3 regions of the Streptomyces sp. NPDC002853 genome follow, and region 1 is predicted to be linked to each of the others. Evidence: riboswitches for the same ligand, from Rfam matches in the RefSeq annotation. Region 1 holds a riboswitch; each other region holds the start of a gene.
The links. Region 1 has a riboswitch for S-adenosylmethionine ahead of ACWD02_RS00280 (aminotransferase class V-fold PLP-dependent enzyme). Riboswitches for the same ligand answer to the same signal wherever they lie in the genome.
Positions count from the first base shown of each region.

Region 1 (4,148 bases):
CGCCTCTCCGCGGTCCTGGCACCGCTGACCGCCGCCCTCGTCCTGCTCTTCGCCGTGGCGCTCTGGCCGCTGCTCGGCGTACCCGTCCGCTGATCCCGCTGTCGCATCCACTCTGGAGACCCACGTGCTGACCCACTTCGCCATCGCCCCCAGCGGTTTCAAGGAGTCCCTGTCCGCGCAGTCCGCGGCCGAGGCCATCGCCGAAGGAGTACGCCGCGTCGTCCCGCACGCCGAAACCGATCTGATCCCCTTGGTGGACGGCGGCGAGGGCACCGCGCGCGCCCTGGCCGGCTCGGGCGGCGGCCGTCTGGTCGCGCTGCCCGCCACCGGCCCCGTCGGCCAGCGGATCGGCACGCACTTCGCGCTGCTCCCGGACGGCACGGCGGTCGTGGAGATGGCGGCCGTGGCGGGGCTCTCGCTCGTCCCCCGTGATCTGCGCGACCCGGGCGCCACGACGACGTACGGCGTCGGCGAACTGATCGGTGCCGCACTCGACGCGGGCGCCCGCCGCATCCTGGTGGGCTGCGGCGACTCCGGCACGTCGGACGGGGGCGCGGGGGCGCTGCAGGCACTCGGCGCCCGGCTCCTGGACGGGGACGGGTGGGAACTGCCGCGTGGCGGGCGGGAGTTGACCCGGCTGAGCCGCATCGACCCCTCGGGCCTCGACCCCCGCCTGCGGGACACCGAGATCCGCGTAGCCTGCAACCCCTTCAACGTCCTGACCGGCGAGCGCGGTGTCGCCCGCGTCTTCGGCCCCCAGAAGGGCGCGACGCCCACGCAGGTCGAACAGCTGGCGGCGGGCCTCGAACACTGGGCGCACGTCCTGACCCGCGACCTGCACGCCACGGGAGACCTCGCCCTCGGCCCCGGAACAGGCGCGTCCGGCGGCCTGGGAGCAGGACTCGCGGCACTCGGCGCCCAGCTGCTCCCCCGCTTCGACGTCCTCCTCGACCACCTGGACCTGAACGCCCGCCTGGCCCGCGCCGACCTCGTCGTCACCGCCGAGGGCGCCCTCGACCACCAGACGCCCCGCGGCAAGGTGCCGGCCGAGGTGGCGCGCCGGGCCAAGCTGTTCGGCCGCCCCGTCCTGGTCCTCGCGGGCACCATCGGCCAGGGCGCCCACCACGTACGGGCGGAGGGTGTGGACGCCTACAGCGCGATCCTGCCCGCGCCGGTCTCGCTCACCGAGGCGCTCGGCCGTGGTGGCGAGTTCCTCACCGACGCGACCGAACGAGCCCTGCGGATGATCGTCCTGGGGTCACGCCTGAGGGGACGGTCCAAGGCTCAGGCGGCGTTGGTGTCCGGCACGCAACGCCCGTCCTCGGTGCGGTAGTTCCAGCGTGCGCCGTCCGCCACGAGCTCCTTGACGGCGCGCACGAAACGCTCCACGTGCTCGTCCGGGGTGCCCGCGCCGAAGCTGACGCGGATCGCGTTCAGGGACTTCTCGCCGGGCGCGGCCTCGGGGGCACCGCACTCGCCCTGGGTCTGCGGGTCGCTGCCGAGGAGGGTGCGCACCAGCGGGTGGGCGCAGAAGAGGCCGTCGCGTACGCCGATGCCGTACTCGGCGGAGAGCGCGGCGGCGAAGTGCGAGCTGTTCCAGCCCTCCACGACGAAGGAGATGACACCGACGCGCGGCGCGTCGTCGCCGAAGAGCGAGAGCACCTTCACGGCGGGCACCTCGGCGAGGCCCTCGCGGACCTTGGCGATGAGGTGACGCTCACGGGCGACGAGCTCGTCGAAGCCGGCCTCGGTCAGCGCCTTGCAGGCGGCGGCGATGGAGTACACGCCGATGACGTTCGGCGAACCGGCCTCGTGCCGCGCCGCGGTGTCGTGCCACTCGACGTCCACTCCGCCGTCCGTACGCCGCGCGACCTTCCGCGACGCGCCGCCGCCCGCGAGGTACGGCTCGGCCGCCCGCAGCCAGTCGGAGCGGCCCGCGAGGACGCCCGATCCGAAGGGCGCGTACAGCTTGTGGCCGGAGAAGGCGACCCAGTCGACGTCCAGCTCAGCGATGGAGACCGGGTGGTGGGGCGCGAGCTGCGCGGCGTCCAGGACGATGCGGGCACCGTGCGCGTGAGCGGCGGCGGCCAGCTCCTTGACCGGCCACAGCTCACCGGTGACATTCGACGCGCCGGTCACGCAGACCAGGGCGGGGCCGTAGGGGTCGCGGTCGGCGAGGGCGCGCTCCAGGGTGGCGACGGCCTGGTCGGCGGTGCGCGGGGCGTTCAGGTACGTCACGCGGGCGTCGCGCCACGGAAGCAGCGAGGCGTGGTGCTCGGTCTCGAAGACGAAGACCTGGCAGTCGGCGGGCAGCGCGGCGGCGAGCAGGTTGAGCGAGTCGGTGGTCGAGCGGGTGAAGACGACCTGGTCGTCCTCGCGGCAGCCGAGGAACTCGGCGACGGTGACCCGGCTGTTCTCGAAGAGGTCGGTGGAGAGCTGCGAGAGGTACCCGGCACCGCGGTGCACGCTGCCGTAGTACGGCGCGTAGGCGGCCACGTCGTCCCACACCCGCTGCAGGGCCGGGGCGCTGGCCGCGTAGTCGAGCGCGGCGTAGGTCACCTCGCCGCCGGTGACGAGCGGCACGGTGACGTCACGGCCGAGCACCGGCAGCGGCGCGGCACAGCAGGGGTCGGCGGACTCGGCGGAGACGGACTCGGCGGAGACGGCTTCGGTGGTGGCGACAGAGCGTGCGGACATGGCGAACTCCCGTGGGAAGGCAGGCGAGTTCACTGCGAGAGCGCGCGTACGGCGCCGCAGTGAAGAAGAAAAAGGGGGTGCGGAAAAGGGGCCGGAAAGCCCTATCGCATTCGCTTGCTCACGAGACTGCTCCCTTGAGGACCAGGACCCCAGGGTTGTTCGCAGGGGTCCGCGCTTGCCATGGACCTTGCTGTCCACGGCCTGGTCTTCACCCGGGGCACCCCGCCACGGACGGAGGGTTGCCGGACAGCGAGCCGGGGCCTAATCGCTGTCACTCATGACCTGCGCAGCATCTTGCCACACGATCTTCTCGGTGCCCACCGCAGTCCGGATGCCGGACTGCGGTGGGCGCCACACTCACCTGTTGCTGGCCGCCACCCACAGCTCGAGGGCCTTCTTCGCCGACCCGGAGTCGATCGACTCCGCCGCCTTCGCGATGCCGGCGCCGATCTGCTCCACCAGGGTCCCCTCGCCCGGCGAGAGGGCCACCAGGGCCGCCGCCGTGTTGAGCAGGACGGCGTCCCGCACAGGGCCCTTCTCGCCGTCCAGGAGGCGCAGCGCCACCTCGGCGTTGTACGAGGCGTCGGCGCCCCGCAGCGCCTCGACGGGGACGAGGTCGATGCCGACGTCCCGCGGGTCGAAGGCCTCCTCGCGCACGGCTCCGTCCCGCACCACCCAGACCCGGGAGGTCGAGGTGGTCGTCAGCTCGTCGAGACCGTCGTCGCCGCGGAAGACCAGGGAGGAGTGCCCGCGCTCGGCGAAGACCCCGGCCACGATCGGCGCCATCCTCGGGTCGGCCACGCCGACCGCCTGGGCCCGCACCTTGGCCGGGTTGGTGAGCGGACCGAGGGCGTTGAAGACGGTCCGGATGCCCAACTGGCTGCGCGCCCCGCCCGCGTGCCGCAGCGCCGGGTGGAACTTCACGGCGAAGCAGAAGGTGATCCCGGCTTCCTCGGCCACCTCGACGACGCGATGCAGCGGCAGCTCCAGGTTCACCCCGAGCTTCTCCAGGACGTCGGAGGCTCCCGAGGCGCTGGATGCGGCGCGGTTGCCGTGCTTGACGACCTTCGCGCCCGCGCCCGCGGCCACGATCGCGGACATCGTGGAGATGTTGACGGTCTTGGCTCCGTCACCGCCGGTGCCGACGATGTCGACGGTCCGCCCCGGCACCTCGATCACGTTCGCGTGCTCGTACATCGTGCGGACGAGGCCGGAGATCTCGTCCACGGTCTCGCCCTTGGCCCGCAGGGCGACGACGAAACCCGCGATCTGCGCGTCGGTCGCCTCGCCGCGCATGATGCGGTCCATGGCCCAGGCCGTGTCCTCGGCGCTCTGGTCGCGGCCGTCGAGCAGGCCGTTCAGTACACCGGGCCAGGAACGGGCCGCCGCGGTGTCGCCTCCTGCGGGGGTCACAGCGCTCATCTGCCGCTCCTGGGTTCGTTCAGACGTAG
Region 1 is NZ_JBSFUS010000001.1:52,757-56,904, forward strand. It holds gene ACWD02_RS00270 (SLC13 family permease) at 1-93, shown strand, start outside; gene ACWD02_RS00275 (glycerate kinase family protein) at 125-1,333, shown strand; gene ACWD02_RS00280 (aminotransferase class V-fold PLP-dependent enzyme) at 1,285-2,697, opposite strand; SAM riboswitch class IV at 2,864-2,980, opposite strand; gene trpD (anthranilate phosphoribosyltransferase) at 3,055-4,119, opposite strand.

Region 2 (4,148 bases), on a different contig from region 1:
GACCAGCTCGGCGCCGATCTTCTCGTACGGGTCCTCGAGCTCGATCTCCTTGGCGATGGAAACACCATCGTTGGTGATCGTGGGGGCACCCCACTTCTTCTCGAGGACGACGTTGCGACCCTTGGGGCCCAGGGTCACCTTGACGGCGTCGGCGAGCTGGTTCATGCCGCGCTCGAGGCCGCGCCGTGCCTCCTCGTCGAACGCGATGATCTTGGCCATGTGAAGTGGTCCTCCCGGACAGGGGTGGCATGCTTCCGGATCGCGCCAGCGCCCGCGACGGACGGCCTGCAAGCCTTGTGGTTCCTTGCCCCACCCGGCCTGCGGGCCTCACCGACCCGATCCAAGTTCTGTCACTCTCACTGGGAGAGTGCTAAGCCCAATGATTAGCACTCGACCCCTGCGAGTGCAAGCGCCTCTCATGGATCGCGGACGCGGGAGGGGGCGCGCGGCCAGAAGTGCGCCGCGGACGCACGAGGGGCCCACACCCCTGTCGGGATGCGGGCCCCTCGTCACTCGCTAAGTTCGCTGGCCGATCGCGCCGAGATCAGACGGCGAGCTTGACCATGTCCGCCTGCGGACCCTTCTGGCCCTGCGAGATCTCGAACTCCACTCGCTGACCTTCTTCAAGGGTGCGGTAGCCGTCCATCTGAATCGCGCTGTAGTGGACGAAAACATCCGCACCACCGTCGACCGCGATGAAGCCGTACCCCTTCTCCGCGTTGAACCACTTGACGGTGCCCTGAGCCATGCCTAACTCCCCTATTACTGGCCCTTGCACGGACCCGCACTTCGCGGACCCGGGTCAGACCTCACCCCCCCAATGGGTTGTGGAGGCGTGCGCCGGAACGCGTCGACCGCGGCTGAATGTATCTGTCCAACTGCCCTCTGCAACAGGTCAATCGGACGAGAATTCTGGGCACGCCTGATCGGTAATATGCGGAGAATTCACCGGAGTTCAGGGCAAGTCGGGCCAGACAAATGCCACGGGAAGGGCAAATGGGCAGTGCACTTTGGCTACTTCTTGTCGCCCTCGGGGCGACTTCGTATATGCGCTCGGCACAAACGGGGAAGCTCGTTTCCCAACTGTACCGCGCTCAACCACATGGAATTGCCCCCTCCGCTTCTCTCGCGGAGGGGGCAACAAGGATTACGCAGGGTATTTCCTTAAAGAATCAACCAGGCTCAGCCACCCGCGACGGCGGGGATGATGGAGATCCCCGCGCCGTCCGGCGTCGCGGTCTCCAGGCCCTGCTCGAAGCGGACGTCGTCGTCGTTCACGTAGACGTTCACGAAGCGCCGCAGCTTGCCCTGGTCGTCCAGGACGCGGGCGGCGATACCGGCGTGGTTCTTCTCCAGGTCGGCGATGACCTCGGAGAGGTTCGCCCCCTCGGCGGCGACCTCGGACTGACCGCCGGTGTAGGTGCGAAGAATGGTGGGGATGCGGACGTTTACGCTCATGGATTCACCTCGGGGTGCGTGGGGCCCCTTCAGGGGCGCGGGGAACTGCGCGACCAGCCACAACGGTCCGCAGGCGGAAAGAAGGCTCAGGCCCTACGGCGGCTAACCGGCAAGACCAGCGGAGCGAAACGCGTCAAGGCTGGGCTTGATCGTCGCCGTCGCCTGAGACGTCTCGGCAACGGCGTCGAGGGTCTTGAGCCCATCGCCCGTGTTCAACACGACCGTGGTCAGCGAGGGATCGATGAGCCCCGCATCGAGCAGCTTCTTCGTGACGCCCACGGTCACGCCGCCCGCGGTCTCCGCGAAGATCCCTTCCGTGCGAGCGAGAAGCTTGATCGCGTCCACGACCTGCTCGTCGTTCACGTCCTCCACCGCACCGCCCGTGCGACGCGCGATGTCCAGGACGTACGGCCCGTCGGCGGGGTTGCCGATGGCGAGCGACTTGGCGATGGTGTTCGGCTTCTGGGGGCGCACGACGTCGTGCCCGGCCTTGAAGGCGGTGGACACCGGCGAGCAGCCCTCGGCCTGCGCCCCGAAGATCTTGTAGGGCTTGTCCTCGACCAGACCCAGCTGGATGAGCTCCTTCAGACCCTTGTCGATCTTCGTGAGCTGCGAGCCCGAGGCGATCGGGATGACCAGCTGGTCGGGAAGGACCCACCCCAGCTGCTCGCAGATCTCGTACGCGAGGGTCTTGGAACCCTCGCCGTAGTACGGCCGCAGGTTCACGTTCACGAAGCCCCAGCCCTCGCCCAGCGGGTCGCCGATGAGCTCGGAGCAGAAGCGGTTCACGTCGTCGTAGTTGCCCTCGATGCCGACGAGCTCGCCGCCGTACACCGCGGCCATGACGACCTTGCCCTGCTCCAGGTCGTGCGGGATGAACACGCAGGAGCGGAAGCCGGCGCGGGCCGCGGCGGCACCGACGGCGCCCGCGAGGTTGCCGGTGGAGGAACAGGAGAGCGTGGTGAAGCCGAAGGCGCGCGCGGCCTCGATGGCCTGCGCGACGACGCGGTCCTTGAAGGAGTGCGTCGGGTTGCCGGAGTCGTCCTTGACGAACAGCTTGCCCTGCTCGACGCCGAGCTCACGGGCGAGGTTGTCGGCCTTGACGAGCTTGGTCCAGCCGGGGTTGATGTTCGGCTTCTCGGCGACGTTCGCCGGGACGGGAAGGAGCGGGGCGTAGCGCCAGATGTTGTCGGGGCCGGCCTCGATCTGCTTCCTGAGCGCCTCGGGGTCACCGGTCGGCAGGTCGTACGCCACTTCGAGCGGGCCGAAACAGGCCTGACAGGCGAAGATCGGGCCGAGGGCGTAGAGCTCGCCGCACTCGCGGCAAGAGAGGCCCGATGCGGGGCCGAGGTCCACGGAACCCGTGGAAGCCTGGGTGGAAGGGGTGGTGTCGTTCGTTGCGACAGTCTGCGCAGCCATGGAGGCGAGGCCCTTTCTCCTCATCTTCCCCGCGACGAATTTCGCCGCGAGACGGAATTGGCACCTTCCCCACCGAGACCTCGCGTGCGCGGTCGGCGGGATGGTTGCCGGGGCTTCAACGGGCCGTATCCCTCTGCCCCTCTGGATGAGCGGTATGGCGCCGGGGGCTTCAGGGGCCCCAGGGCATTTGTCGCGCGATGACCCCGGCATGCGATGGTCATCGGCGTTGTTCAAGACTGTAACCGACGGCCTGGACCCTTGAGATAGTCGTCCGAACCGCGAGATGGATCACATGTAGGCCACACACAGGAGGAGCCACCCGTGCTGGAAGAGGCCGAGCGCTGGCTGACCAGGCGTTCCTGGTCCGTTGCCGACCGTCCGCTCAGCGCGCTCGTCGCCGCCAAGCGGGCGTCGGGGACCTCGGTGAGCGTCGTGCTGCCCGCGCTCGACGAGGAGGGGACGGTCGGCGAGATCGTCGCCGAGATCCGCCGTGAGCTGGTCGAGAAGGCCGCTCTCGTCGACGAGCTCGTGGTGATCGACTCCGGCTCGCGGGACCGTACGGCCGAGGTCGCCCGGAAGGCGGGCGCGCGGGTCGTGCACCGGGACGTGATCCTGCCGCGCATCCCGGCCGTGCCCGGCAAGGGCGAGGTCATGTGGCGCTCGCTCCTGGTGACCGGCGGTGACATCGTCGCGTTCGTCGACGCGGACCTGCGGGAGTTCTCGGCGGACTTCGTCACCGGCATAGTGGGCCCGCTCCTGACCGAGCCCGACGTACACCTCGTGAAGGCGATGTACGACCGTCCCCTGGGTGAGACCGCAGGTCAGGGCGGCCGGGTCACGGAGCTGATGGCGCGCCCGCTGCTGAACATGCACTGGCCCCAACTGGCCGGATTCGTCCAGCCGTTGGGCGGCGAGTACGCGGCGCGCAGGTCCCTCCTGGAGCGGCTGCCGTTCCCCGTCGGTTACGGGGTGGAGCTGGGGCTGCTCGTCGACGCGCTGCACACCGTGGGCCTCGACGCGCTCGCGCAGGTCGATGTCGGGGTGCGCAAGCACCGGCACCAGGACGGGCAGGCGCTCGGCCGGATGGCGGCGGCGATCTACCGGACGGCGCAGCTGCGGCTCGCGCGCGGCCATCTCGTACGGCCCGAGCTCACCCAGTTCGAACGGGGCGAGCAGGGGTTCGAGCCGCGGACCCATTCGGTGGACACGGAGGAGCGGCCACCGATGAGCGGCATCGCGGAGTACACGGCTCGCCGCGTGGCGTAACCGCC
Region 2 is NZ_JBSFUS010000009.1:352,081-356,228, forward strand. It holds gene groL (chaperonin GroEL) at 1-219, opposite strand, end outside; gene ACWD02_RS26160 (cold-shock protein) at 545-748, opposite strand; gene ACWD02_RS26165 (MoaD/ThiS family protein) at 1,183-1,458, opposite strand; gene thrC (threonine synthase) at 1,561-2,877, opposite strand; SAM riboswitch class I at 2,895-3,029, opposite strand; gene ACWD02_RS26175 (glucosyl-3-phosphoglycerate synthase) at 3,199-4,143, shown strand.
Region 2: linked by a shared signal. The riboswitch ahead of thrC (threonine synthase) and the one ahead of ACWD02_RS00280 (aminotransferase class V-fold PLP-dependent enzyme) in region 1 are both predicted to bind S-adenosylmethionine.

Region 3 (4,148 bases), on a different contig from region 1:
CTCAGCGATGTCGGGCTGGGCTATCTGCGGCTCGGCCAGCCGCTCAACACCCTCTCCGGAGGTGAGCGCCAGCGCCTCAAGCTGGCCATCCACATGGCCGAGAGGTCGTCGACGTACGTCTTGGACGAGCCGACGACCGGGCTGCACCTGGCCGACGTGGACAAGCTGCTCGCGCTGCTCGACCGGCTCGTCGACGACGGCAACTCGGTGGTCGTCATCGAGCACCACCAGGCGGTGATGGCGCACGCGGACTGGATCATCGACCTGGGCCCCGGCGGCGGTCACGACGGCGGTCAGGTGGTGTTCACCGGCACCCCCGCGGCCCTCGTGTCCGAGGGGGAGACCGTGACGGCGCGGCACCTGCGGGAGTACGTCGCGGGATGAGGTCAGGTCGGCGGTGACCGGCCGATCGTGCTCGGGGCCCGTGTCCGCGTAGGGTGCGTGAATGAGCATGCTGGATGACGCCCACGCGGGCATGAACCCCGAGATCCGGCCGCAGGACGACCTGTTCGGCCACGTCAACGGTCACTGGCTGGAGAACGAGCCGATCCCCGAAGATCGCTCCAGCTGGGGCCCCTTTGTGCAGTTGGTCGACACGGCCGAGGAACAAGTCAAGGTGATCATCCAGGAGCTCGCGTCGGCCGCGACGGCCGGCGCCGTCCCGGATGACGCGCGCAAGATCGCCACTCTGTACGCCTCCTTCATGGACGAGGAGACGATCGCCGCCCGCGGGCTCGCCCCGGCGCAGCCCCTGATCGACGAGGTCAAGGAGCTGCGGGACACCCGGGAGCTCGCGGCGTTCCTCGGCCGTTTCGAGCGGATCGGCGGCTCCGGTCTCTTCGGCTCCTACATCGACTCGGACGACCGCGACTCCGACCGCTACCTCTTCAACGTCCTCCAGGGCGGCCTCGGCCTGCCCGACGAGTCGTACTACCGCGAAGAGAAGTTCGCCGAGATCCGCGAGAAGTACGTCGCCTACCTCACCGAGCTGCTCACCCTGGGGCAGCACGCCGCGCCCGCCGAGGCCGCACAGGCGGTCCTCGCCCTGGAGACCCGGCTCGCCGGCGGTCACTGGGAGCGGGCCGAGACGCGTGACGTGCAGAAGACCTACAACCTCCTCACCCTGCACGAACTGATCACCCTGGCGCCGCACTTCGACTGGCGCGGTTACGTCGCAGGGCTCGGTGGCTCGGAAGAGACCATCGCCGAGACGTGCGTCCGGCAGCCGTCCTACCTCCGTCACCTGTCCGCGGTCCTCGACGAGGTGCCGATCGAGCAGTGGCGCGACTGGACGCTGGTCCGGGTCCTTCGCTCGTGCGCGCCCTACCTCACGGACGCGTTCGTCCGGAACAACTTCGAGTTCTACGGCCGCACCCTCAACGGCACCCCGGAGCTGCGCGCCCGGTGGAAGCGGGCGGTCGCCTTCGTCGAGGGCTGCATCGGCGAGGCGGTCGGCAAGGAGTACGTGGCGCGGCACTTCCCGCCGAGCTCCAAGGCGATGATGGACGACCTCGTCGCCAATCTCCTGGAGGCCTACCGCCAGTCGATCGCCCGGCTCGACTGGATGACGGATGAGACGAAGGAGCGCGCGTACGAGAAGCTCGCCACCTTCCGTCCCAAGATCGGATACCCCGACACCTTCCGCGACTACTCCGCCCTCCAGGTGTCCGCGGACGACCTGCTCGGCAACGCGCAGGCGGCGGACGCCTTCGAGTCCGACCGGCAGCTCGCGAAGATCGGCGCGCCGGTCGACCGCGACGAGTGGTTCATGCTGCCGCAGACCGTCAACGCCTACTACAACCCGGGCACCAACGAGATCTGCTTCCCCGCGGGCATCCTGCAGAAGCCGTTCTTCTCGCCCGACGCCGATCCCGCCGAGAACTACGGCGGCATCGGCTCGGTCATCGGCCACGAGATCGGCCACGGCTTCGACGACCAGGGCGCGCAGTACGACGGCGCGGGCAACCTCAACGACTGGTGGACCGCGGCCGACAAGACCGCGTTCGAGGCGAAGTCGAAGGCGCTGGTCAAGCAGTACGACGCGTTCTCGCCCCGCAACCTCCCCGGCGAGTTCGTCAACGGCTCGCTGACGGTGGGCGAGAACATCGGCGACCTGGGTGGCCTGACCATCGGGCACACGGCGTACAAGATCGCGCTCAACGGCGACCCGATGCCCACGAAGGACGGCCTGACCGGCTCCCAGCGGCTCTTCATGAACTGGGCCTACTGCTGGCGCACCAAGCGCCGCAAGGAGCAGGAGCAGCAGTACCTCACCATCGACCCGCACTCGCCGCCGGAGTTCCGGGCCAACATCGTCCGTAACCTCGACGAGTTCCACGAGGCGTTCGGGACGAGGGAGGGCGACGGTCTCTGGCTGGAGCGGGCGGACCGCGTCAGGATCTGGTGAACTCCCGGGGCGGACGCGGCACTTCGGCCGCGGCCGCCCCGGTCCGTCGACCGCATCAGCGCGGGCCGGAACAGAACCAGCGGCCCGGTGGTTGTGCCTGACGAAGGCGGACGCTGAAGGGGGACGGCGTGTGCGGTGATGCCGGCCCGGCCATGATCCACGGGCATTGCGCACGGCTGCGCCCTCACGTAGCGTCCGAACAGGTTACGAGTGTCAGCGTCAAGTCCTGGCTTGCTGACCGGCAACCGCGCCTCGCGGCGGGGTGCTCCAGGTGAGGACCAGGCGGAGCCCGACCAGGGTTCCGCGAGCGCGAGACCGGCGAGGCCGTGGGCCCGCCGGGCCGGAAGGGCGGAGGTGACGGTCGTGCCGCTGCTGCCGCCGGTGCCCGGCCCCCGCCCCGTGGTGATCGCCCCGAGCCGCCAGGTGCACCTGTACTCCCGGCACCACATCGACCTGCAGCGTGTCGCCGGCGCGCTCTGTCGTTCCTGACCCGTCACCCGCCGCCGCGCACCCTCGTAGCCGAGGGGCCGGTGTTCTCGTACGGTCGATCAGGAAGGCACTCCTCTCGTGTCGTCATCACCTTCATCCCCGCTGTCCTCTTCTGCTCCCGCGGCTCCGTCCGCCCCGCTGCACCTTGCCGTCGCACTCGACGGGGCGGGCTGGCACCCGGCCGCCTGGCGTGAACCGGCGTCCCGTCCACAGGAGTTGTTCACTGCCCGGTACTGGGCCGATCTGGTCACGGAGGCCGAGCGCGGCCTCCTCGACTTCGTGACGATCGAGGACGGGCTCGGCCCGCAGTCCTCGCACTTCACCGAGCCCGACGGACGCACCGACCAGATCCGCGGGCGGCTCGACGCCGTCCTCATCGCCGCCCGCGTCGCCCCGCTGACCAGGCACATCGGTCTGGTGCCGACGGTGGTGGCCACACACACGGAGCCCTTCCACATATCCAAGGCGATCGCCACGCTCGACTACGTGAGCACGGGCCGTGCGGGCGTCCGCGTGCAGGTGTCGGCGCGCCGGAACGAGGCCGCGCACTTCGGACGCCGTACATTTCCCGCCTTCGGAATCGAGGACCTCGAACGCCCGGACGTACGGGAGTTGACCGCTGACCTCTTCGACGAGGCGGCCGACCACATCGAAGTGGTGCGCCGCCTCTGGGACAGCTGGGAGGACGACGCGGAGATCCGGGACGTCGCCACCGGCCGCTTCATCGACCGCGACAAGCTGCACTACGTCGACTTCGAGGGCAAGCACTTCAGCGTCAAGGGCCCCTCGATCACGCCCAGGCCGCCGCAGGGCAGGCCCGTCGTCAGCGCGCTCGCCCACGAGTCCCCGACCCAGGCGCCTCTCCGGCTGCTCGGCCGCTCGGCGGACATCGGATACGTGACGCCGCGCGACGCCGGACACGCACGCGCCGTCGTCAGGGCGGTCCGCGGTGAACAGGACGCCGCGGGGCGGGCCGACGAACCCCTGCACCTCTTCGGCGACCTCGTCGTGTTCCTCGACGACGACGCTGCCGCCGCCACGGCCCGCCGCGAGCGACTGGACGCCCTCGCGGGCCACCCGTACACCAGCGACGCGCGGGTCTTCACGGGCACGCCCACGCAACTGGCCGACCTGCTCACCGAGTTGAGTCAGGCCGGGCTCACCGGTTTCCGGCTGCGTCCCGCAGTCGTCGGCCACGACCTCCCGGCGATCACCCGAGGCCTGGTGCCCGAGCTCCAGCGGCGCGGCGCCT
Region 3 is NZ_JBSFUS010000004.1:364,994-369,141, reverse strand. It holds gene ACWD02_RS12880 (ATP-binding cassette domain-containing protein) at 1-384, shown strand, start outside; gene ACWD02_RS12875 (M13 family metallopeptidase) at 446-2,407, shown strand; SAM riboswitch class IV at 2,610-2,723, shown strand; gene ACWD02_RS12870 (putative leader peptide) at 2,771-2,896, shown strand; gene ACWD02_RS12865 (LLM class flavin-dependent oxidoreductase) at 2,975-4,148, shown strand, end outside.
Region 3: linked by a shared signal. The riboswitch ahead of ACWD02_RS12870 (putative leader peptide) and the one ahead of ACWD02_RS00280 (aminotransferase class V-fold PLP-dependent enzyme) in region 1 are both predicted to bind S-adenosylmethionine.